One region of the Streptomyces sp. ME19-01-6 genome, then DNA from elsewhere that is predicted to be linked to it. Evidence: riboswitches for the same ligand, from Rfam matches in the RefSeq annotation. Region 1 holds a riboswitch; each other region holds the start of a gene.

Region 1 (7,477 bases):
CGGGGGACGTGGGGCCTGTTTTCGCTTGGCGGCCGTCCTAGCATCGAAGGCGGGGGATCCGGGTCGGCATAGCAGCTGCGGCCCGGACCGACTGGCTCAGCGAAGAAAGCAGGGATCGACGTGGCGACGAAGGGCATACTTCAGGGCTTGCCGTGGTGGGTGACATGGGTCGCGATTCCGATCCTCGTGCTGGCCGTGTTCGGCGGCCTGATCATGAGCGTGGTCGGCTTCGTGGTCAATCTGGTCTTCAAGGCGCTGCTGCTGGTGGCGCTCGTCGCCGGTCTGATCTACCTCGTACGGAAGTTCAGCTCGTCCTCGTCGTCCCGCGGCGACTGGTGACCCGGCGGCGCGGAGGCGTCGCCGCGGGATCCGGGTACGCCGCGCGGGGGATACGCGCGTTCCAAACCTCAGTTTGACGGCACCGTTCCGGTTAGAGTTCGAGTGCTCGACGCCTCCCGTTCCGGGCGTCTGCCTCGCAACACACCCCGGGGGTGCCTGTTGACGAAAGCGAACATGGCCGCGGCCGGTGAACCGGCTTTGAACTCCCACGTCATAGGCCGGCGCCGCCCCGCCCGGCCCGGGACGCGGATCCGCCCGCCCGCGCCGATCTCCTCGATCGCCGCCGTGCGGACAGCCGCGGCAACTCTGGCCATTTCCAGTCCCTCACATGAGGCAAACCGACTCCGCCCCGCAGTCGAGTCGCTACGCTCCAGAGTCGTCCGAGATATCAGCTCCCTCTCAATCCCTATCAATATCTGAAAATTCACTTCTTGTGGCCCGCTGGAGCCAGGCGGACCATGGCGTCAAGAGGCCAGGGCGTTCAAACCTGGCCATTCGCAATCAACTCGGGGCGGCGAACGATGCGTGACATGCGCGACACAGTCCAGGCAGAAGTGACGATGACCTTCCTGGTCTCCCAGGACCTCTCCTTCCGGATCCCGGTCGAGCTGTCCTACGACAGCAGCGACCCGTACGCAGTCGAGATCACCTTCCACCTGCCCGGCGACGCGCCCGTCAGCTGGGCCTTCGCCCGGGAGTTGCTACTGGACGGGCTGAGCAAACCCTCGGGCGAGGGCGATGTACGCATCGCCCCGGCCTCACCGGAGGGGGTTTCGGACGTCTTCATCAGACTCCAAGTGGGAGCCGAACGGGCCCTGTTCCGGGCCGGCGCCGCCCCGCTGGTGGCCTTCCTGGATCGCACGGACCGGGTGGTTCCGTTCGGCCAGGAGCAGGCGGCCTGCGATCCGGTCGGCGACCTGGACGCGGAACTCGACCGGATCCTCGCGGAGGACCGGTACGCCGGCTAGCGGCGGCACCTCTTTGGGGGCGGCTCGGTTCTCCCCCGGCTACCGCTGGGAGGTGCCCCCGGCCGCACTCAGCGTCCGCGCGCGCGGCGTCGTCGTCCGCGCCCGCCCCGGCCCCCGTGGCCCCCCTGCTCCGCGCCGCCCTGTGGCGCGCGGTCCGCGGAGACCACGAGCGCGGCAAGCGCGGTGGTCACCGGCACCGAGGCGACGAGGCCGATGCTGCCCACGAGCGTCCGTACGATCTCCTGCGCGACGATCTCGCTCGTCGCCACCGTCCCCACGCCGCTGTCCGCGATCGAGAACAGGAGCAGCAGCGGCAGCGAGGCGCCCGCGTACGCGAGCACCAGGGTGTTCACGACGGACGCGATATGGTCCCGCCCGATGCGCATCGCGGCCGCGTACAGCTTGCGCCAGCCCGCCGTGGGGTCCGCCTCCCTGAGCTCCCACACCGCGGAGGTCTGGGTGACGGTCACGTCGTCCAGCACCCCCAACGACCCGATGATCACCCCGGCCAGCAGCAGACCGCGGATCTCGATGTTCGGATAGAGGCCGTGGACCAGCCCCGTCTGGTCGTCGGTGTTGCCCGTCAGGCTCGCCCAGCCGATGAACAGCGAGCCCAGCAAGCCGATCAGCAGCAGTGAGGTGAGCGTGCCGAGCACGGCGACGGACGTACGAGCCGTCAGCCCATGGCACATGTACAGCGCGATGAGCATGATCGCGCTGCCCCCGACCACCGCGACGACCAGCGGGTTGGAGCCGTCCAGGATCGCCGGGAGGATGAACTGCGTCAGCACCCCGAAGCTGACCGCCAGCGCCACCAGCGCGAAGACGCCGCGCAGCCGCCCGACGGCCACGACCGCGAGCGCGAACAGCCCGGCGAGCAGCGCCATGGGCAGCGTCCGGTCGACGTCCGAGACGGAGTACTGCAGATTCTTCGGCGCCTTGGGCGCGTACGCCAGCTTCAGCTTCTGACCGGCGGAGTAGGTACGGGACGCGTTCGGCTGTACGATTTCCTCAAATCTGCGTCCTTTGTCCTTCCCTGATGTGACCTCGATGGTCGCCTTCTCACAAACGGACTTCTTGCCCGATCCCCCGGCCGCGCTCTCCTGGTCCGCGGCCGCCTGGCCCGGCTCGGCGGGCTGCTGCGGCTGGGCGTTGACGTCGGCGCAGTTGACCTCCTCGACCTTCACCACCCGCCCGGCCACGGTCTGCTGGTCGAAGCCGAGCCCGCTGCGCTCATGGGCCTTGTGGTCGGGCGTGCCGCCCGGCCACAGCACGATCAGCCCGGCGACGACGGCTGCGGCGAAGGGGATCAGGACCGCCGCGATGACCTTGCGCAGGTGGGCGGAGACGGGCGTGGCCGGGCCATGGCTGTGCGAGTGGCCGTGAGCGTGGCCGGGCGTGTGGCCGGGCTCATCCGGGTGGTGCTGCCGCTGCGGTGTCGAGGTCACCGTCAGATCATCGCAAGAGCGAGGGCCCTCTGTTCATCGCCGCGGGAGAACCGTTAGCGTGGGTGACACCTTTGCAATCGCGGGAGCTCGGAGCACCGGGCTGAGAGGGCGCTGACTTCCTTGGCTGCGCCGACCGCTGAACCTGTTACCGGGTAATGCCGGCGTAGGGAGTGGGTCTCAATGACTCTGCAGGATGCACGCACGCCCGAAAAGCGCGAGTTCGGCTGGCATAAGGGATATGTCACCGGCTCGCGTCCGGACCTCCAGGTCCCGGTCCGCCGAGTGCACCTCACCAATGGCCAGGACGTCACGCTGTACGACACCTCCGGCCCGTACACCGACCCCCAGATCGAGACAGATGTCCGCCGCGGCCTCGCGCCGTTGCGGCAGAACTGGATCCTCGCCCGCGGCGACACCGAAGAGTACGCGGGCCGCCCCGTCCGCCCCGAGGACGACGGCATCAAGCACACCACGCCGCGCGGGGGGCTGCGCAACCTCGACGCGGTCTTCCCCGGCCGCCCCCGCCAGCCCCGCCGGGGCCGGGACGGCGCCGCCGTGACACAGCTCGCCTACGCCCGCCGCGGCGAGATCACCGCGGAGATGGAGTACGTCGCGCTCCGCGAGAACGTCTCCCCCGAGGTGGTCCGCGAGGAGATCGCGGCCGGCCGGGCGGTCCTCCCGGCCAACGTCAACCACCCGGAGATCGAGCCGATGATCATCGGCAAGCGATTCCTGGTGAAGGTCAACGCCAACATCGGCAACTCAGCCGTCACGTCCTCCATCGAGGAGGAGGTCGAGAAGATGACCTGGGCGACCCGCTGGGGCGCCGACACGGTCATGGACCTCTCCACCGGCCGCAATATCCACACCACCCGCGAGTGGGTGCTGCGCAACTCCCCCGTTCCCATCGGCACGGTGCCCCTGTACCAGGCTCTGGAGAAGGTCGACGGCAAGGCCGAGGAGCTGACCTGGGAGATCTACAAGGACACCGTCATCGAACAGGCCGAGCAAGGCGTCGACTACATGACGGTGCACGCGGGCGTGCGACTGCCGTACGTCCCGCTGACCGCCCGCCGCAAGACCGGCATCGTCTCGCGCGGCGGCTCCATCATGGCGGCGTGGTGCCTGGCCCACCACAAGGAGTCGTTCCTCTACACCCACTTCGAGGAGCTCTGCGAGATCCTCGCCGCGTACGACGTCACCTACTCGCTCGGCGACGGACTGCGCCCAGGCTCTATCGCCGACGCCAACGACGAGGCGCAGTTCGCCGAGTTGCGCACGCTCGGTGAGCTCAACCGGATCGCCAAGCGGCACAACGTCCAGACGATGATCGAGGGCCCGGGCCATGTCCCGATGCACAAGATCAAGGAGAACGTCGACCTCCAGCAGGAGATCTGCGAAGAGGCCCCCTTCTACACCCTCGGCCCCCTCACCACCGATATCGCCCCTGCCTACGACCACATCACCTCGGGCATCGGCGCGGCGATGATCGCCTGGTGGGGCACGGCGATGCTCTGCTACGTCACGCCGAAGGAACACCTGGGCCTGCCGGATCGCGACGACGTCAAGACCGGCGTCATCACCTACAAGATCGCCGCCCACGCGGCCGACCTCGCCAAGGGCCACCCCGGCGCCCAGGAGTGGGACGACGCCCTGTCCGACGCCCGCTTCGAATTCCGCTGGGAGGACCAGTTCAACCTGGCCCTCGACCCGGACACGGCGCGCGCCTTCCACGACGAGACGCTCCCGGCGGAACCGGCGAAGACGGCGCATTTCTGCTCCATGTGCGGGCCGAAGTTCTGCTCCATGAAGATCAGCCAGGACATCCGGCGCGAGCACGGGGGCGCGATGGACGCGGCCGAGGTGGAGGCCGGGATGGCGGAGAAGTCGAAGGAGTTCGCGGCGGCGGGTAATCGCGTATATCTGCCGCTCGCGGACTGAGCGACGATAACGTGCGCGAGGGCCCGAAGCCGCAACTTCGGATTGCGACTTCGGGCCCTCATCCCGTGCTGGGGGCGGACTACTTCAGGACGTACACCGGAGCGCCGTCCGGGGTCACCCCGGTCTGCCGGACGCAGCCGCGCTTCTGCAGCATGCGCAGCGCGTCATGTACGCGGTGCTCGGTGAGCCCGGTGACGGTCGCGATGGCGCTCAGCGGGTACAGGCATTCGCCGTGCTCGATGATCGCGGGCAGGATGTACGCCGCCACGGCCCAGATGTCGGCAGTGACCACGAGGTTGTGCTCGCGCCACTCGGCGATCACCGAGGCCGGCGTCACCACCTTGGGCGGCTCGGGCAGGTCCCGCCAGTGGCGTGGAATGCTGTCGGCGAGGTTTCCGATGCGGTCCGCGAGCCGATTGATCGCCACAAAGGTCTCACCCATGCACTGCATCAGCGCATGAGCGGCGGTCTGCCCGGCGGTGATCGACTCCCGCTGCACGGCGGTGGACTCGCGGATCGCCTCGATCATCTCGCGCTGGACGCGCTCCGCCTCGCGCTGCGCTTCCCGCTGTGCTTCGAGGGCTTCCCGCTGTGCCTCCACGGACTTCCGCATCATTTCGATGCTCTCGCGGCGCAGTTCCTGGGCCTCGCGCTGCATGGCGAGCATCTGCGCGTCCATGTCGAGGTTGTGCTCCTCAAGCCGGACGATGGCGTCGGCGACCTCCTTCGGCATGGCGTAGGCGGTGGGGGTGTCCGGGGCCGTCGGCTGCACTTCGGCTTTCTCGAGCTCGTACGAACCGTGCCGCTGGATGGAGACCACGACCTCGGTCACCCAGTTCTTGAACGGCTCGCACTCGGGCTTCACGCAGCCGTTGACGAGTCGGATCAGGCCGTTGAGGCTACACATCACCATGGACTTTTTGAGTCCCTGACCTGCGGGAATACTCAAACCGTAACGGGAAATTACGGTTTCGAGTACACATCGCATGTGCTCGGGGACATGCCTACGGATCGCCGCCCTCGAGTTGGAGTGCTTGAGTTCCGCGCACACATCGACCGCCGGGAACCAGTGGGTCCCGTCCGGCATCGTCAGTCGCCGCACGCGGGCTCCGGTCGCAGCGAAGACAAAGTCGTTGATGTCGATCGCGTCCTGCTTGCCCGCCGGGTTCGGCGGGGTGTTCTGTGTGCTCATGGGGAGCATCACCTCCGTGACGGACGTTATGCATCCCAATGAGCGAAGGTCCCACGATTAAGGGCGAGTTCGCTCAAAAGGTGGGGAGTGCATCATTCCGCTGGCGCGAGATCATCGCCCCCTGAACGAGCCGAGCCAGCAGCCGATCAACTGAAGGAGCCCGATGGACAACCGTCATGCCCTGCGCCTCGTCAACGCCCAGTTCGCCGACATACTCGGCAAAGCGAGGGAGGAAGACTGGGAGCTGCCCACTCCCTGCACTGAGTGGGCCATCCGCGACCTGGTGCGCCATGTGATCGGCGGGCACGTCATGGCGACCTCCCTCCTGACAGGGGAGGAGCTCGTCGCCGCGCCCGGTGACACCGTTGAGGCGTGGGTGGCGCGGGTGGAGCGGGCGGCGGAGGGGGAGGGGGCGCTGGAGCGGGTGGTGCGGCATCCGGTGTTCGGCGAGTTGAGCGGGGACGCCGCCGTGATGATCCGCTGGGGGGACGTGTGCGTGCATACCTGGGACCTCGCCCAGGCTCTCGGCGTGGACTTCACGCCGGAGCCCGGGCTGGCCGAGGCCGCGCTGGAGTGGCTGGTGCCGTTCGGTCCGGGCCTCGGGGCCTCGGGCATGTTCCGGGAGGCATCCGATCCAGGGCCCAGGGCCGACGCCTTCGCTCGGGTGCTGGCCATCACCGGGCGGGGTGCTCGGCCCGCCGACCGGTCGACCGCCTAGTCCGGCCGGTGCTCCGAACCGCCGTAGTCCGGGCTGGTGAAGTCCGGGCTGGTGAAGCGCGGGCGGGTCTTGGAGGTGTCGCCTTCCGTGGAGAAACCGGGACGGCTGTAGCCGAGGTGGGGTGTGCGGCCGGTGGCCTCGGACCGGTTGGGGGCGTAGGTCGAGGAGGGGCGCGTCGGGGAGGACGCGGGGGGTGGGGCCGGGGAGGTGTGGGAGCCGTCGGCGGCCGCCGGGTCGGCCAGCGCGTCGCGTAGGAAGGGCACCACGCCCCGCTCCAGCAGCGCCAGCCGCCAGGCCTCCCTGGCGCGGTCCACCTCTTCCCGTTGCGCGCTGCGCGCGCTGCCCCGGATCGCGCCGGTGCCGTTGTGCATCGCGGTGAGCAGGAGGCCGACGGCGGCGATCAGCAGGCCCGCGGCGGTGAGCGCGGCGAACAGCCAGCCCGCGGTGACCATCGGCTGGGCTATCGACGGCGTGGGGTGGAGCAGGTGCAGCAGATAGCCGGCGAGGAGGAAGATGACCGCCGCGGTGCCGGCCAGGACCGGGGCCAGGACGGAGAGCACGGCGACGAGCCCCGCGCCGGACGCCGCGTCCCCCACCGTGGCGGCGAACCCGCCCGCGGTTGTCACCCCGTCCGGGGTCGTCACCTCGCCCGCGGTCGTCGCTCCGCCCGGGATCGTCACATCGCCCGCCGCGCCGTCCCCCGCCGTGTCTCCGGCCGCGAACTCGCTGTCGTCGACGGTGTCGGGCCAGGCGGTCGGCGCGGGCTGGCGCAGCTTCTCGCGGGCGGCCAGAAAGTGGTGGTACTCGTCGGCCGCGCAGACCGCGATGGCGGCCGCGGCGTTCATCGCCATGGTGCGCAGCTGCTCGTTGT
Region 2 (7,477 bases), on a different contig from region 1:
GGCGTAGATGTCCTGGCCGTTGCTGTGGCCCTGGGCCGCGTCCGCGTAGACGGCCTGGCCGTCCGGGGTGCCGTAGCCGCCGTAGGTCTCGTAGCCGCCGTAGCCGGCGCCCGGCGCGCCCTGTGCGGCGTGTGTGGCGGAGTCGCCGTAGACGCCGTACTCGCCCGTGTCGTCGGGCAGCGGCTCCGGCTGGTACGCGGGCGGCTCCGGTGCGGCCATCGGGACCGCCTCCTCCAGGTCGGAGACCTGCAGTGTCGGCTCGGCGTCCACCGCGGGCGGGGCGCTCTCGCGCTCCCCGCGGCTGAGGCCGGGCACCCCGCGCAGCGCCCATCCGGCGGCGAATCCGCGCCGGAAGGACAGCGTGACGTATGTCTGGCCGACCGCGAAGGTGATCGCCCCCGCGCCGATCACCGGCACGGACGGGATGAGCACCCCGGCCACCACGCCGAGGAAACCGGTGAAAGCGAGGAGCCGCCAGCGCAGCCGCGCCTTGTACTGCAGCAGCACCTCTCCCAGCAGCCACAGCGCGACTACGCCGAACGCGATGTAGAGGACCGCCCAGCCCATGCCCGCCCCTCTCGTGCGGCCGCCCCTCGGCTGCCGTCCTCAGGACCGCTGATGCAGTCCCAGATTCTCGTAGATCTCCAGTGTCGCCGGGGAGTGGTTCAGCGTAATGAAGTGAAGTCCGGGGATCTCCTCGGCCATCAACCGCGCACACAACCGCGTGGCGTAGTCGATCCCGATCGAGCGTACAGCCGCCGCGTCGTCCTTCACCGCCAGGATCCGCTCGGCGAGGTCCGGAGGGAAGGCGGCGTTGCTCAGCTGCGCGAACCGCTCGATCTGCTTCACGTTTGTGACGGGCATGATTTCAGGGATGATCGGCGTCGTACACCCCGCGGCGGCGACCCGATCGCGCAGCCGCAGATAGTCCTCGGCGTAGAAGAACATCTGGGTGATGGCGAAGTCGGCGCCCGCGCGGCACTTGTCCACGAAGTGGCCGATCTCGGTGTCCCAGTCCGTCGAGCGCGGGTGCATCTCGGGGAAGGCCGCGACGCCGACGCAGAAGTCCCCCGATTCCTTGATCAGCTCGACCAGTTCGGCGGCGTAGGTGACGCCGTCGGCGTGGCGGACCCACTCGCCCATCGGGTCGCCGGGCGGGTCGCCGCGCAGCGCCAGCATGTTGCGGATCCCGGCGCCCGCGTACTGCCCGATGATGTTGCGCAGTTCGGCTCGGGAGTGGTTGACGGCGGTGAGGTGGGCGACCGGGGTGAGCGTGGTGTCGGTCGCGATGCGCTCGGTGACGCGCACGGTCCCCTCACGGGAGGAGCCGCCCGCGCCGTAGGTCACGGAGACGAAGGTCGGCGAGACGGCTTCGAGCCGACGGATGGCGTTCCACAGAGTCTGTTCGCCCTTCTGTGTCTTCGGCGCGAAGAATTCGAAGGAGTACGACTGCTCGCCTGATGCGAGCAGATCACGCACCGTCCGCGCGCGATCTGTCCTGGTGGAAGCTGTGCCAAGGGCCATACGGGAAGGTTAGCCAGCGGTTGGGCGCACGCCCAGCAGACAGGGGCACTATGTCCTTTTCGTCGGACTTTGGTCCGCACTGCGGACACTTTGCCGGCGACGAGCGGCCGACGCGCCGCTCACAGGCCGTGGGCGCGCACCCGCTTGGCCAGCTCGGCGGCGGCCGCTCCGGGGTCCTCGGCCTCGGTGATCGCCCGCACCACGACCACCCGCCGCGCGCCCGCCCCCAGCACCTCGTCCAGGTTGGAGGCGTCGATTCCGCCGATGGCGAACCAGGGCCGCTCGGGCTTCAGGGCGGCGGTGTGGCGCACCAGCGACAGGCCGGGGGCGGGCCGCCCCGGCTTGGTGGGGGTGGGCCAGCAGGGCCCGGTGCAGAAGTAGTCGACGCCCGGCTCGGCGGCCGCGGCCTCCGCCTCGGCGGGCGCGTGGGTGGACCTCCCGATCAGCACGTCGGCGCCGAGGACCGCGCGCGCCGCCGGGACCGGCAGGTCGCCCTGGCCCAGGTGCAGCACATCGGAGCCGATGGCGTGGGCGACGTCCGCCCGGTCGTTGACCGCCAGCAGCTTGCCGTGGCGGCGGCAGGCGTCGGCGAACACCGCGAGATGGTCGAGCTCCTCCCTGGCCTCCATGCCCTTGTCGCGCAGCTGGACGATGTCCACCCCCGATCCCAGGACGGCGTCCAGGAACTCCGGCAGATCGCCCTGGCGCCGGCGGGCGTCGGTGCACAGATAGAGCCGGGCGTCGGCGAGCTGCTCGCGGGCGGTGGTGGCGGCGGCCATTGGGACGGCTTTCCCCCTGGGTCGGCGGCGTGTCGGCAACGTGTCGGCGGCGTACGGACCGGAGCGGCCGGCCCGTACGCCGCGGATGATGATCGGGCAGTACGGATGAGACGGTACGGGTCAGACGGTACGGATGGCGCGGCGGGTCGGCCGCGGCTCAGACGGCGAGGGCCTGGGCGCGGCGCTTGACCTCGGTGCCGCGATTCTCGTGCAGGGCCTGGGCCGGGGTACCGGGCAGGCTCGGGTCCGGAGTGAAGAGCCACTCCAGCATCTCTTCGTCGCTGAAGCCGTCGTCTTTCAGCAGCGTCAGGGTGCCCACCAGGCCCTTGACGACCTTTCCGTCACCGATGAACTCGGTCGGCACCTGCAGCACCCGGTTCTCGCCACGGCGCACCGCGATCAGCTGACCCTCCTTGATCAGCTGCCGCACGCGCGTCACCTCGACACCGAGCCGTTCGGCGACGTCGGGGAGGGTGAGCCAGTCGGGGACGAGAGCATCGATCTTTGCGTCAATCTCGGTCACGGGACAAGCCTGCCATCTGGGACTGACAGTGGGTAGTCGGGCACCGGGTACCGGCGCCGGTACGCCGCCGTCCGCCGGCCCTCGGCCGAGGTCACCGCCGGGGCGCGCGGAGGGGCGCCGAGGGTCACAGGACCGCCGACTTGAGCGGCACCGACGGGTCCGCGGCGCGGGCGCGGTCCAGCCGGGAGCCCTGTTCGATCAGCTTGCGGCCCTGGGCCAGATCGCGCGGACGGCCGACGGCCAGCAGGGCGACCAGCGCCCCCTCCCGCAGCCAGCACACCGACCAGGCCGCGCCCTGCGGGTCGCCGCGCCAGACGAGTTCGTCGGCGGCGGCGTGGTGGCCCACGTACTGCACGAAGCGGCCGAACTGCTCGGACCAGAAATACGGCACCGGGTCGTAGACCGAACCGGTGAAATGCGCGGTCCTGCTGCCGACCACATTGGCGGCGACGGTGCGCGGCCCCTGGAGCGCGTTGTCCCAGTGGTGCACCAGCAGCCGCTCGCCGTAACGGGCGGAGGGGAACGACGCGCAGTCCCCGACGGCGTAGACGTCGGGCACCGAAGTGCGCAGCTGTTCGTCGGCGGCCACGGACCGGTCCGGGGCCAGCTCGACGCCCGAGCCCGCCAGCCAGCCCGTGGCGGGCCGCGCCCCGATACCGACGACCACCGCGTCCGCGCGCAGCCGGGTGCCGTCTTCGAGCAACACCCCCTGCTCGTCCACGGCGGCCACCTGCGCGCCGGTGACCAGCTCGACGCCGTAGTCGGCGTACCAGTCGGCCATGGGCGCCGCGACCTCGGCCGGGAGGGCGCCCGCCAGCGGGCGGTCGGCGGCCTCCACGACGGTCACGGCGCAGCCTGCCTCGCGCGCCGCCGTGGCGAACTCCGCGCCGATCCAGCCCGCCCCGACCACCACGATCTCGCGCTGCCCGGCCAGCACCGGGCGCAGCCGCTCCGCGTCGTCGAGCGTGCGCAGCAGATACACGCCGGGCACGCCCTCGCCGCCGGGCAGGGTGATCGGCTCGGCGCCGGTGGCGATCACCAGGACGTCGTACGGCACCGGGCCCGACGCGGTCTCCAGCCGCCGCGCGCCGGTGTCCAGGCCGGTGACGGCCACCCCGAGCCGCAGCTCGACGCCGAGCGCGGCGAAGTCCACGTCGAAGGTGGAGCCCTCGGCCTTGCCGAGCAGCACGGCCTTGGACAGCGGCGGCCGGTCGTACGGCTGGTGCGCCTCGGCGCCGAGCAGCAGAATGCCGCCGGTCCAGCCCTGGTCGCGCAGCGCGACGGCGGTCTGCACCCCGGCCATTCCCGCGCCGACGATCACCACCTGCTGCACGCCGCCCTCCGGGGACGCCGACTTCGTCGTCTCATCACTCACACGATCACTGTAGGGCGGCGCGCGGGGCACACCGGAGCACCGGCGGGCGAGATCTCCGGCACAGGCGCGGCCGGGGCGGGTCGCGCGGCGGGGCCTGCCCTTCCGGGCGGTTCCGGCCCCGTACTAGGGTGGCGGGACGAAGCACTCGCGGGAGCCCGGACGCAGCGGGCTGAGAGGGAGGCTGAAGCGGCCTCCGACCGTACGAACCTGATCCGGGTCATGCCGGCGAAGGGAGGGGCGTCACGCCCATGCACGCATCGAGCACGAACGCATCGCGCACACCATCGTGTCCGCGGCCGGACGGGCCGTACGACGCGCTGGTCGTCGGAGGCGGCGTCATCGGCCTGGTCACGGCGTGGCGGGCGGCCCAGCGGGGCCTGCGCACCGCCGTCGCCGACCCGGCGCCGGGCGGCGGCGCGGCCCAGGTGGCGGCGGGGATGCTCGCGGCCGTCACCGAGCTCCACTACGGCGAGCAGACGCTGCTCGCCCTCAACCTCGCCTCCGCGCGCCGCTATCCGGACTTCGTGGCCGAGCTGGAGGAGGCCGGCGGCCAGGACGTCGGCTACCGTGCCTGCGGCACGCTCGCCGTGGCCTTCGACCCCGACGACCGCGCCCAGCTGCGCGAGCTCCATGACTTCCAGCGGCGGCTCGGGCTGGAGTCACAGTGGCTGACGGGGCGCGAATGCCGGCGTCTGGAGCCGATGCTCGCGCCGGGCGTGCGCGGGGGCCTGCGCGTGGACGGGGACCACCAGGTCGACCCGCGACGGCTGGCGGCGGCGCTGCTGACGGCGTGCGCGCGGGCCGGCGTGGTCTTCCACCGCGCCCGCGCGGAGCGGCTCACGCTCACGGCGGACCGCGCGACCGGCGTCGAACTCGCCGACGGCACACGGCTGGCGGCCGAACGGACCGTACTGGCCGCGGGCAGCTTCAGCGGGCGGCTCGCGGACGTCCCCGAGGACGCGCTGCCTCCCGTACGCCCCGTCAAGGGCCAGGTGCTGCGGCTGCGCGTGCCGCCCGCGTACGCGCCGTTCCTGTCCCGGACCGTACGAGCCCAGGTGCGCGGCGGACACGTCTATCTGGTGCCGCGCGAGAACGGCGAGCTGGTCGTCGGCGCCACCTCGGAAGAGCTCGGCTGGGACACCACGGTCACCGCGGGCGGCGTCTACGAACTGCTGCGCGACGCGCATGAACTGGTGCCCGGCATCACCGAGCTGCCGCTCGTCGAGACCCGCGCCGGGCTGCGCCCCGGCTCCCCCGACAACGCGCCGCTGCTCGGCCCCAGCGCGCTGCCCGGCCTGCTCGTGGCCACCGGCCACTACCGCAACGGTGTCCTCCTCACCCCCGTCACGGGCGACATCATGGCCGAGGTGCTGACGGACGGCGAACTCCCGGACGAGGCCCGGCCGTTCTCCCCGCGGCGCTTCCCGGCCGCCCGGACCGACCTCCCGCCCACCCGGGCCGACTTCCCTCCCGCCCGCCCCGGCATCCCCGTACCGCAGGAGCACCCCGCATGAGCGTGTCCATGACCGTCTCCGTGAACGGCGAGCCCCGCGAGCTCCCCGGCGGCACCACTCTCGACCTGCTGGTCGCGGAGCTGACCCCGGCCCGCTCGGGGGTCGCCGCGGCCGTCAACGAACAGATCGTCCCGCGCGGCCAGTGGCCCGCCACCCCGCTCGGCGACGGGGACCGGGTCGAGGTCCTCACCGCCGTCCAAGGAGGCTGAACCCCAGATGGCCGAGACAACGCACGAGACGGTTCACAACACGACGCACGCCACTGTCCCCCCAGGACCGGCGCCGGACCGGGCCCCGGATCCGGACCCGCTCACCATCGCGGGGACCTCCTTCTCCTCCCGCCTGATCATGGGCACCGGCGGCGCGCCCAGCCTGGAGGTCATGGAGCGCTCGCTGCTCGCCTCCGGTACGGAGCTCACCACCGTCGCGATGCGCCGCCTGGACCCCACCGTGCAGGGCTCGGTCCTGTCGGTGCTCGACCGGCACGGCATCCGTGTGCTGCCCAACACCGCCGGGTGCTTCACGGCCGGCGAGGCGGTGCTGACCGCCCGGCTGGCGCGGGAGGCGCTGGGCACCGACTGGGTCAAGCTGGAGGTGGTGGCCGACGAGCGCACCCTGCTCCCCGACCCGGTCGAGCTGCTGGACGCCGCAGAGACGCTGGTCGACGACGGGTTCACCGTCCTGCCGTACACCAACGACGACCCGGTCCTGGCCCGCAGGCTGGAGGATGTGGGCTGCGCCGCGGTCATGCCGCTGGGCTCCCCCATCGGCTCCGGCCTGGGCATCCGCAATCCGCACAACTTCCAGCTGATCGTCGAGCGCGCCACGGTCCCGGTGATCCTGGACGCGGGGGCGGGCACCGCCTCGGACGCCGCGCTCGCCATGGAGCTGGGCTGCGCGGCGGTGATGCTCGCGTCCGCCGTCACCCGCGCCCAGGAGCCCGTCCTGATGGCCGGGGCCATGCGGCACGCGGTCCGGGCCGGCCGGCTGGCCCACCGCGCCGGCCGCATCCCGCGCCGCCATTTCGCCCACGCCTCCTCACCCGCGGAGGGGCTGGCCGCGCTGGACCCGGAGCGCCCGGCGTTCGGGTAGGGCGGTGAGCGGTTAGCGTGGGGGCATGGTGGCCGACCGGATCGAGCGCGAGGTGTACATCCCAGCGCCCGTCGACCGCGTATGGCGGGTGCTGACGACCCCCGAGCACATCCGCGTCTGGTACGCGTTCGAGGGGTGCGAGATCGACCCGCGCCCCGGCGGGACGCTCCGCTTCCGCTGGGACGAACAGGGGGAGTTCCATGGCCGGGTGGAGAAGGCGGTGCCGGACGTGCTGTTCCGCTTCCGGCTCGCCAGAGAGCCGGACCGCCCCCTGGGCGCGGAACCGGGCGACTCGACCCTGGTGGAGTTCGTGCTCTCCGCCGAGGGCAGCGGCACCCGGCTCCGCCTGGCCGAGAGCGGCATCCGCGAGCTCGCGGTCCCGGACGGCGTGAAGGCCAAGCACGCGGAGTACGCCGCCGCGACATGGACCACCGCGCTGGAGGAGCTGGCCGCGCTGGCCGCCGCGTCGCACAACTAGGGCGCGCTCGCAGCCAGGCGCGCTCGCGGCAAGGCCGTGCGCGAGGGCACAACAGGGGCGAAGCCGACCCCACGGCGGCGCCCGGTGTCACTGTTCGGCACCAGTCCCGGGCCCGGCCCCAGCAGGTGACCTGGCGTGTCAGGTCGGCTCGTAGACTGCTCTCTCGTGGATACGACCCTGCATGACCCCTTG
Region 3 (7,477 bases), on a different contig from region 1:
CCAAGAAGGAGCTGCTGGTCCTCTCGCGCGAGAAGGCCAAGCTGGAGAAGACCCTCGGCGGTATCCGCGAGATGCAGAAGGTGCCGAGCGCCGTCTGGATCGTCGACACCAAGAAGGAGCACATCGCCGTCGGTGAGGCGCGCAAGCTCCGCATCCCGGTCGTCGCGATCCTCGACACCAACTGCGACCCGGACGAGGTCGACTACAAGATCCCGGGCAACGACGACGCGATCCGCTCGGTCACCCTGCTCACCCGCGTGATCGCCGACGCGGTCGCCGAGGGCCTCATCGCCCGCTCCGGTGTCGCCACCGGTGACGAGAAGGCCGACAAGGCCGCCGGTGAGCCGCTCGCCGAGTGGGAGCGCGACCTGCTGGAGGGTGAGAAGAAGGCCGACGAGCCCGAGGCGGCCAAGCCCGCCGAGGCCGAGCAGCCGGCGGAGGCCACGGCCGAGCAGCCGGCGGAGGCCACGGCCGAGGCTCCGGCTGAGGCCCCGGCCGCGGACGCCGAGCAGGCCTGACCACTCGGACCACGCGTGACGGCGGGGGAGGGTGCCTGGGGCACCACCCCCGCCGTTCCCCCGTAGAGCTTTCGACTTTCGAGAAGAGATTCACAGATCATGGCGAACTTCACCGCCGCTGACGTCAAGAAGCTCCGTGAGCTCACCGGCGCCGGCATGATGGACTGCAAGAAGGCGCTGGAAGAGGGCGAGGGCAACGTCGACAAGGCTGTCGAGCTCCTCCGCGTCAAGGGCCAGAAGGGCGTGGCCAAGCGCGAGGGCCGCAGCGCTGAGAACGGCGCCGTCGTCTCCATCATCTCGGACGACAAGACCTCCGGCGTGCTGGTCGAGCTGAAGTGCGAGACCGACTTCGTCGCCAAGGGCGACAAGTTCGTGGCCGTCGCCGACGCCATCGCCGCCCACGTCGCCAAGACCTCCCCGGCCGACCTGGATGCCCTGCTCGCCTCTGAGATCGAGGCCGGCAAGACCGTCCAGGCGTATGTCGACGAGGCCAACGCGACCCTCGGCGAGAAGATCGTCCTGGACCGCTTCGCGCAGTTCTCCGGCGGCTACGTCGCCGCGTACATGCACCGCACCAGCCCGGACCTGCCGCCGCAGGTCGGTGTGCTGGTCGAGCTGGACAAGGAAGACGCCACGGTCGCCAAGGACGTCGCGCAGCACATCGCCGCGTTCGCGCCGAAGTTCCTGACCCGTGACGAGATCCCGGCCGAGACGGTCGAGAACGAGCGCCGGGTGGCCGAGGCCACCGCTCGCGAGGAGGGCAAGCCCGAGGGCGCCCTGCCGAAGATCGTCGAGGGTCGCGTCACCGGCTTCTTCAAGGAGAACGTCCTGGTGGACCAGCCGTTCGCCAAGGACAACAAGAAGTCCGTCCAGAAGATCCTGGACGAGGCCGGTGTCACGCTCAAGCACTTCGCTCGCTTCCGCGTCGGCGTCTGAGCGTCGGCGTCCGAGCCGAGCAGCGAATGACCGGCGACCCCGATAGGGTCGTAGGCAGCCAACCGTCAACCGGTCGGCCGCAGATGTGACGAGGAGGCCATTGCCGCAGAGGTCGATCAAGGACCCGTCCGGCAGTGGCCTTCTTCGTATGTGCACGAGGAGATCTCCAATGAATCAGGGCCCGGGCGCCGCACAGGCCGCCGACGAGAAGAACGCTCAGGGCAGGGTCAAACGCCGTCGGTTCCTGCTGAAGCTCTCCGGCGAGGCGTTCGCCGGAGGCGGGGGACTCGGGGTCGACCCGGACGTCGTGCACGCCATCGCCCGCGAGGTCGCCGCGGTGGTCCGGGACGGTGCCGAGATCGCCATCGTCATCGGTGGCGGCAACTTCTTCCGCGGCGCCGAACTGCAGCAGCGGGGCATGGACCGGGCCCGCTCGGACTACATGGGCATGCTCGGCACGGTCATGAACTGTCTCGCTCTCCAGGACTTCCTGGAGAAGGAGGGCATCGACTCCCGCGTCCAGACCGCCATCACCATGGGCCAGGTCGCGGAGCCGTACATTCCGCTGCGCGCGGTGCGCCACCTGGAGAAGGGGCGCGTGGTCATCTTCGGCGCGGGCATGGGCATGCCGTACTTCTCCACGGACACCACGGCGGCCCAGCGCGCCCTGGAGATCCATGCCGAGGCCCTGCTGATGGGTAAGAACGGGGTGGACGGGGTGTACGACTCAGACCCCGCCCGGAACCCGGACGCGGTGAAGTTCGACGCCCTGGAGTACGGCGAGGTGATCACCCGCGACCTCAAGGTCGCCGACGCCACCGCCGTCACGCTGTGCCGGGACAACAAACTGCCGATCCTCGTGTTCGAGCTTCTCGCCGAAGGGAACATCGCGCGCGCGGTGAAGGGTGAGAAGATCGGCACGCTCGTGAGCGACCAGGGCTCCCGGGCCTGACGGCTCATACGGGGGATGGACAACGGCCTGCCGGTCGGACACCGTGCAGGAGAAGACGCACGCAGGGGCGAGGCTCTGCTTACTGATAACACCAGGAGCAAGTGGTGATCGAAGAGATCCTCCTCGAGGCCGAGGAGAAGATGGAGAAGGCCGTTGTGGTCGCCAAGGAGGACTTCGCCGCGATCCGCACCGGGCGTGCGCACCCGGCGATGTTCAACAAGATCGTGGCGGACTACTACGGAGCGATGACGCCGATCAACCAGCTGGCGTCGTTCTCGGTGCCGGAACCGCGCATGGCCGTGGTGACCCCGTTCGACAAGAGCGCGTTGCGCAACATCGAGCAGGCGATCCGCGACTCCGATCTGGGCGTCAACCCGAGCAATGACGGCAACATCATCCGGGTGGTGTTCCCCGAGCTCACCGAACAGCGCCGCAAGGAATTCATCAAGGTCGCCAAGGGCAAGGGCGAGGACGCGAAGATCTCGATCCGCAGCGTCCGCCGCAAGGCCAAGGAGTCCATCGACAAGCTGATCAAGGACGGCGAGGTCGGGGAGGACGAGGGCCGCCGCGCCGAGAAGGAGCTCGACGACACCACCGCGAAGTATGTCGCGCAGGTGGATGAGCTGCTCAAGCACAAGGAAGCCGAGTTGCTCGAGGTCTGATGAACGACTCATCCTGGGGAGCTCCGCCGAGCGCCCGCCTCTGGGAACCGGCCCAGCAGGGGCCCTCTCCCTCGCTTCGCGGCAAGGTGCCCTCGCCCTCGGCGGGTCCCGCGCACGACATGGGCGAGGCGGCGCAGACTCGGCCCATGCCCACCGTGCCCCACGCAGGCGGAGACCCTCGGGATGCCGCCGACCCTGATCGGGGGGCCGCTCGGCCGAGCGGCCCCCTGTTCCGCGATGACCGGGAGCCGGAGCGCGGGCCGCGGCAGCCCGCCGCGCACCCGCCGACGCCCCCGGACCGCGCCGACGCCACGCCCTCCGACAGCGCCGCTCAGCCCGGCGAGACGGTCGGCGCCCACCAGACGGGGAGCGCCGACGAGATGGGCAGCACCAAGAAGAAGAGCGCGGGCCGCAATCTGCCCGCCGCGATAGGGGTGGGCGTCGGCCTCGGTGTGGTGATCGTCGCCTCGCTCTTCATCTACAAGCCGGTGTTCATCGGCGTCATAGCGGTCGCGGTGGTCGTCGGCCTGTGGGAGCTGACCTCGCGGCTGGCCGAGCGCAAGGACATCCGCGTCCCCCTGGTGCCGCTCGCCGTGGGCGGCGTCGCCATGGTGGTCGCCGGTTACGTGCGCGGTGCGGAGGGCGCGTGGGTGGCCGTCTCGCTGACCGCCCTGGCGGTGCTCGTCTGGCGGATGACCGAGCCGCCCGAGAACTACCTCAGGGATGTCACGGCCGGCGTCTTCGCGGCCTTCTACGTGCCGTTCCTGGCCACCTTCGTCGCGCTCATGCTCGCGGCCGACGACGGGCCGCGGCGGGTGCTGGTCTTCCTGCTGTTGACCGTGGTCAGCGACACCGGCGCGTACGCGGTCGGTTGGCGCTTCGGCCGCCACAAGCTCGCCCCGCGCATCAGCCCCGGCAAGACCCGGGAGGGGCTGCTGGGCGCGATTGTCTTCGCGATGGTCGCGGGCGCGCTCTCCATGCAGTACCTGATCGACGGCGGCGCGTGGTGGCAGGGGACGCTGCTCGGGCTCGCCGTCGCGGTCAGCGCGACCCTCGGCGATCTCGGCGAGTCCATGATCAAGCGCGACCTGGGCATCAAGGACATGGGCAAGCTGCTGCCCGGCCACGGCGGGATCATGGACCGGCTGGACTCCCTGCTGCCCACCGCGCCCGTGGTCTGGCTGCTGCTGGTGATCTTCGTGGGCGGCGGCTGACCGGCCCTCTTACCGAAGGCCGTACGGCCTCGTGCCGCGCGTGGCACGAGGCCGTACGCACGTCTGCGACACTGGGGAGACCATGCCCAAGCCCGGAGAACTCACATTCGTCGCGCCGCGCGGAGCCAAGAAGCCCCCGCGGCATCTCGCCGACCTCTCGCCCGCCGAGCGCCGCGAGGCCGTCGCCTCCCTCGGCGAGAAGCCCTTCCGCGCCGGCCAGGTATCGCGCCACTACTTCGCCCGCTACAGCCACGACCCGGCCCAGTGGACCGACATCCCGGCCGCCGCGCGCGAAAAGCTGGCGGCCGGGCTGCTGCCGGACCTGATGAGCGTGGTGCGTCACATCAGCTGCGACGACGACACCACCCGCAAGACCCTGTGGCGCCTCTTCGACGGCACGCTCGTGGAGTCCGTGCTGATGCGCTACCCGGACCGGGTCACCATGTGCATCAGCTCCCAGGCGGGCTGCGGCATGAACTGCCCGTTCTGCGCCACCGGCCAGGCGGGCCTGGACCGCAACCTGTCCACCGCCGAGATCGTGCACCAGATCGTCGACGGGATGCGGGCGCTGCGGGACGGTGAGATCCCAGGTGGTTCGGCGCGGCTGTCCAACATCGTCTTCATGGGCATGGGCGAGCCGCTCGCCAACTACAACCGCGTCGTCGGCGCCATCCGCAGGCTGACGGACCCGGAGCCGGACGGCCTCGGCCTGTCCCAGCGCGGGATCACCGTCTCGACCGTCGGGCTGGTCCCGGCGATGCTGCGCTTCGCCGACGAGGGCTTCAAGTGCCGTCTCGCGGTGTCGCTGCACGCGCCCGACGACGAGCTGCGCGACACGCTCGTCCCGGTCAACACCCGCTGGAAGGTCCGCGAGGTCCTGGACGCGGCGTGGGAGTACGCGGAGAAGTCGGGCCGTCGCGTCTCCATCGAGTACGCCCTGATCAGGGACATCAATGACCAGGCATGGCGGGCCGACCTGCTGGGGCGGCTGCTCAAGGGCCGCCGGGTGCACGTCAACCTGATCCCGCTCAACCCGACACCCGGCTCCAAGTGGACCGCGTCCAGGCCCGAGGACGAGAAGGCGTTCGTGGCCGCCCTGGAGGCACACGGCGTGCCCGTGACCGTCCGGGACACCCGGGGGCAGGAGATCGACGGGGCGTGCGGGCAGCTGGCGGCGGCCGAGCGCTGAGGGCCGGCTGATACGGTGCCCTGGCACCACCTCGTACACACATGAACGTCTCGTACAAGTGAACATTCCGACAGGGGAGCGCGAACAGCGCTGAGAGTGCGGCCCGGCCGCAGACCCTCGGACCTGATCCGGGTCATACCGGCGTAGGGAGTCAGCCTCATATGAACAGCCGTCTTCGGCATGCCGTCGCCGCCGCCCTCTTCGGCTCGCTCGGCCTCACCACGCTCGTCGCCTGCGGAGAGGACTCCTCCGGCTCCTCCGGCGGCTCCGGCTCCAAGACCGTGAAGCTGGTCTCGCACGACTCGTTCGCCGCGTCGAAGGCCGTGCTGAAGGAGTTCACCCGGCAGACCGGCTACAAGGTGCAGGTGCTGCCCGGTGGCGACGCCGGGGCGGCCGTCAACCAGGCGATACTCTCCAAGTCGCACCCCCAGGGCGACGTCTTCTTCGGCGTCGACAACACCCTGCTCTCCCGCGCGCTCGACAACGACCTGTTCACCCCCTACCGGGCCACGGGCCTGGACAAGGTCCCCGCCGCCCTCCAGCTCGACGCGGCCGAGCACCGCGTCACCCCGGTCGACTTCGGCGACATCTGCGTCAACTACGACCGCAAGTACTTCGCCGACAAGAAGCTGGCCCCGCCGAAGACCTTCGACGACCTGACCAAGCCCGCCTACAAGAACCTCCTGGTCACCGAGAACGCGGCCACCTCCTCTCCCGGCCTCGCTTTCCTGCTGGGCACGGCCGCCCGGTACGGCGACGACGGCTGGCAGGGCTACTGGAAGAAGCTCAGGGCCAACGGCGTCGAGGTCGTCGACGGCTGGGAGCAGGCGTACTACGACCGCTTCTCCGGCTCGGCGGGCGGCGCGAAGGGCGACCGGCCGCTGGTCGTCTCGTACGCCTCCAGCCCGCCCGCCGAGGTCGTCGACTCCAAGCCGCGGCCCGCGCAGGCCCCCACAGGGATCGCGACGGGAACCTGCTTCCGCCAGGTGGAATTCGCCGGGCTCCTGAAGGGCGCGTCGAACTCCAAGGGCGGAAGGGCGCTGCTGGACTTCCTGCTGACCAAGCGGTTCCAGGAGGACGTGCCGCTCAACATGTACGTCAACCCGGCCCGCGAGGACGCGAAGCTGCCCGAGCTGTTCACGAAGTACGGCGTGAAGGTCGCCGACCCGGCCAGGCTGGACCCCCGGAAGATCGCCAAAAACCGTGACCAGTGGGTCAAGGCATGGTCCTCGCTCGTCCTGTAAAGCGGAGTGAGCGCCCCGCCGCCGCGCCGGGGACGGCGAAGGAGCGGCCTGGGCGGCTGCGCGGGGCGGCGCTGCGGCTGGCCCTGATGGCTGTGCCCGCCGCCTTCTTCGCGCTGTTCTTCGTCTATCCGGTGGCCGCCATCGTCGCCCGCGGACTGCGCGTCGACGGCCACTGGCGGCTGGGCCGCATCGGCGAGGTGCTCACCGACCCGGCGGTCCTGGACATCCTGTGGTTCACCGCCTGGCAGGCGGCCGCCTCCACCGCCCTGACGCTGGCGGTCGCGCTGCCCGGCGCGTATGTCTTCGCCCGCTTCGCCTTCCCCGGCAAGCGGCTGCTGCGCGCCGTGGTCACCGTCCCCTTCGTCCTGCCGACCGTCGTCGCGGGCTCCGCGTTCCTGGCCCTGCTCGGCCACGGCGGACTGCTGGACAGCCTGTGGGGGGTGCGGCTCGACACCAGCGTCTGGGCGATCCTCCTCGCGCACGTCTTCTTCAACTACGCGGTCGTGGTACGGACCGTCGGCGGACTGTGGGCGCAGCTCGACCCGCGGCAGGAGGAAGCCGCCCGGGTGCTCGGCGCGAGCCGCCTGGCCGCGTGGCGGCGGGTCACGCTGCCGGCACTGGCGCCCGCCGTGGCGGCCGCCGCCCTGATGGTGTTCCTGTTCACCTTCACCTCCTTCGGCGTCATCCAGATCCTCGGCGGCCCCCGATACGCCACCATTGAGGTCGCGATCTACCGGGAGACCGCCCAACTCCTCGACCTGC

The links. Region 1 has a riboswitch for thiamine pyrophosphate ahead of thiC (phosphomethylpyrimidine synthase ThiC). Riboswitches for the same ligand answer to the same signal wherever they lie in the genome.
Region 2: it holds a riboswitch for thiamine pyrophosphate, as region 1 does, so the genes downstream of both, thiO (glycine oxidase ThiO) here and thiC (phosphomethylpyrimidine synthase ThiC) in region 1, are expected to answer to the same signal.
Region 3: it holds a riboswitch for thiamine pyrophosphate, as region 1 does, so the genes downstream of both, PV419_RS27875 (thiamine ABC transporter substrate-binding protein) here and thiC (phosphomethylpyrimidine synthase ThiC) in region 1, are expected to answer to the same signal.

The regions. Positions count from the first base shown of each region.
Region 1 is NZ_JARAXF010000005.1:395,532-403,008, forward strand. Features, by position in the region: gene PV419_RS15205 (DUF5326 family protein) at 121-339, shown strand; gene PV419_RS15210 (SsgA family sporulation/cell division regulator) at 870-1,307, shown strand; gene PV419_RS15215 (YibE/F family protein) at 1,376-2,755, opposite strand; TPP riboswitch at 2,825-2,942, shown strand; gene thiC (phosphomethylpyrimidine synthase ThiC) at 2,936-4,696, shown strand; gene PV419_RS15225 (BRO family protein) at 4,776-5,888, opposite strand; gene PV419_RS15230 (TIGR03086 family metal-binding protein) at 6,052-6,606, shown strand; gene PV419_RS15235 (hypothetical protein) at 6,603-7,477, opposite strand, start outside.
Region 2 is NZ_JARAXF010000032.1:43,595-51,071, reverse strand. Features, by position in the region: gene PV419_RS42255 (hypothetical protein) at 1-567, opposite strand, end outside; gene metF (methylenetetrahydrofolate reductase [NAD(P)H]) at 607-1,524, opposite strand; gene thiE (thiamine phosphate synthase) at 1,644-2,303, opposite strand; gene PV419_RS42240 (Rv2175c family DNA-binding protein) at 2,461-2,826, opposite strand; gene PV419_RS42235 (FAD-dependent oxidoreductase) at 2,951-4,201, opposite strand; TPP riboswitch at 4,339-4,453, shown strand; gene thiO (glycine oxidase ThiO) at 4,450-5,715, shown strand; gene thiS (sulfur carrier protein ThiS) at 5,724-5,924, shown strand; gene PV419_RS42220 (thiazole synthase) at 5,932-6,807, shown strand; gene PV419_RS42215 (SRPBCC domain-containing protein) at 6,833-7,285, shown strand; gene pknB (Stk1 family PASTA domain-containing Ser/Thr kinase) at 7,451-7,477, shown strand, end outside.
Region 3 is NZ_JARAXF010000014.1:49,660-57,136, reverse strand. Features, by position in the region: gene rpsB (30S ribosomal protein S2) at 1-518, shown strand, start outside; gene tsf (translation elongation factor Ts) at 618-1,454, shown strand; gene pyrH (UMP kinase) at 1,624-2,406, shown strand; gene frr (ribosome recycling factor) at 2,511-3,068, shown strand; gene PV419_RS27885 (phosphatidate cytidylyltransferase) at 3,068-4,282, shown strand; gene rlmN (23S rRNA (adenine(2503)-C(2))-methyltransferase RlmN) at 4,365-5,471, shown strand; TPP riboswitch at 5,534-5,638, shown strand; gene PV419_RS27875 (thiamine ABC transporter substrate-binding protein) at 5,633-6,715, shown strand; gene PV419_RS27870 (iron ABC transporter permease) at 6,802-7,477, shown strand, end outside.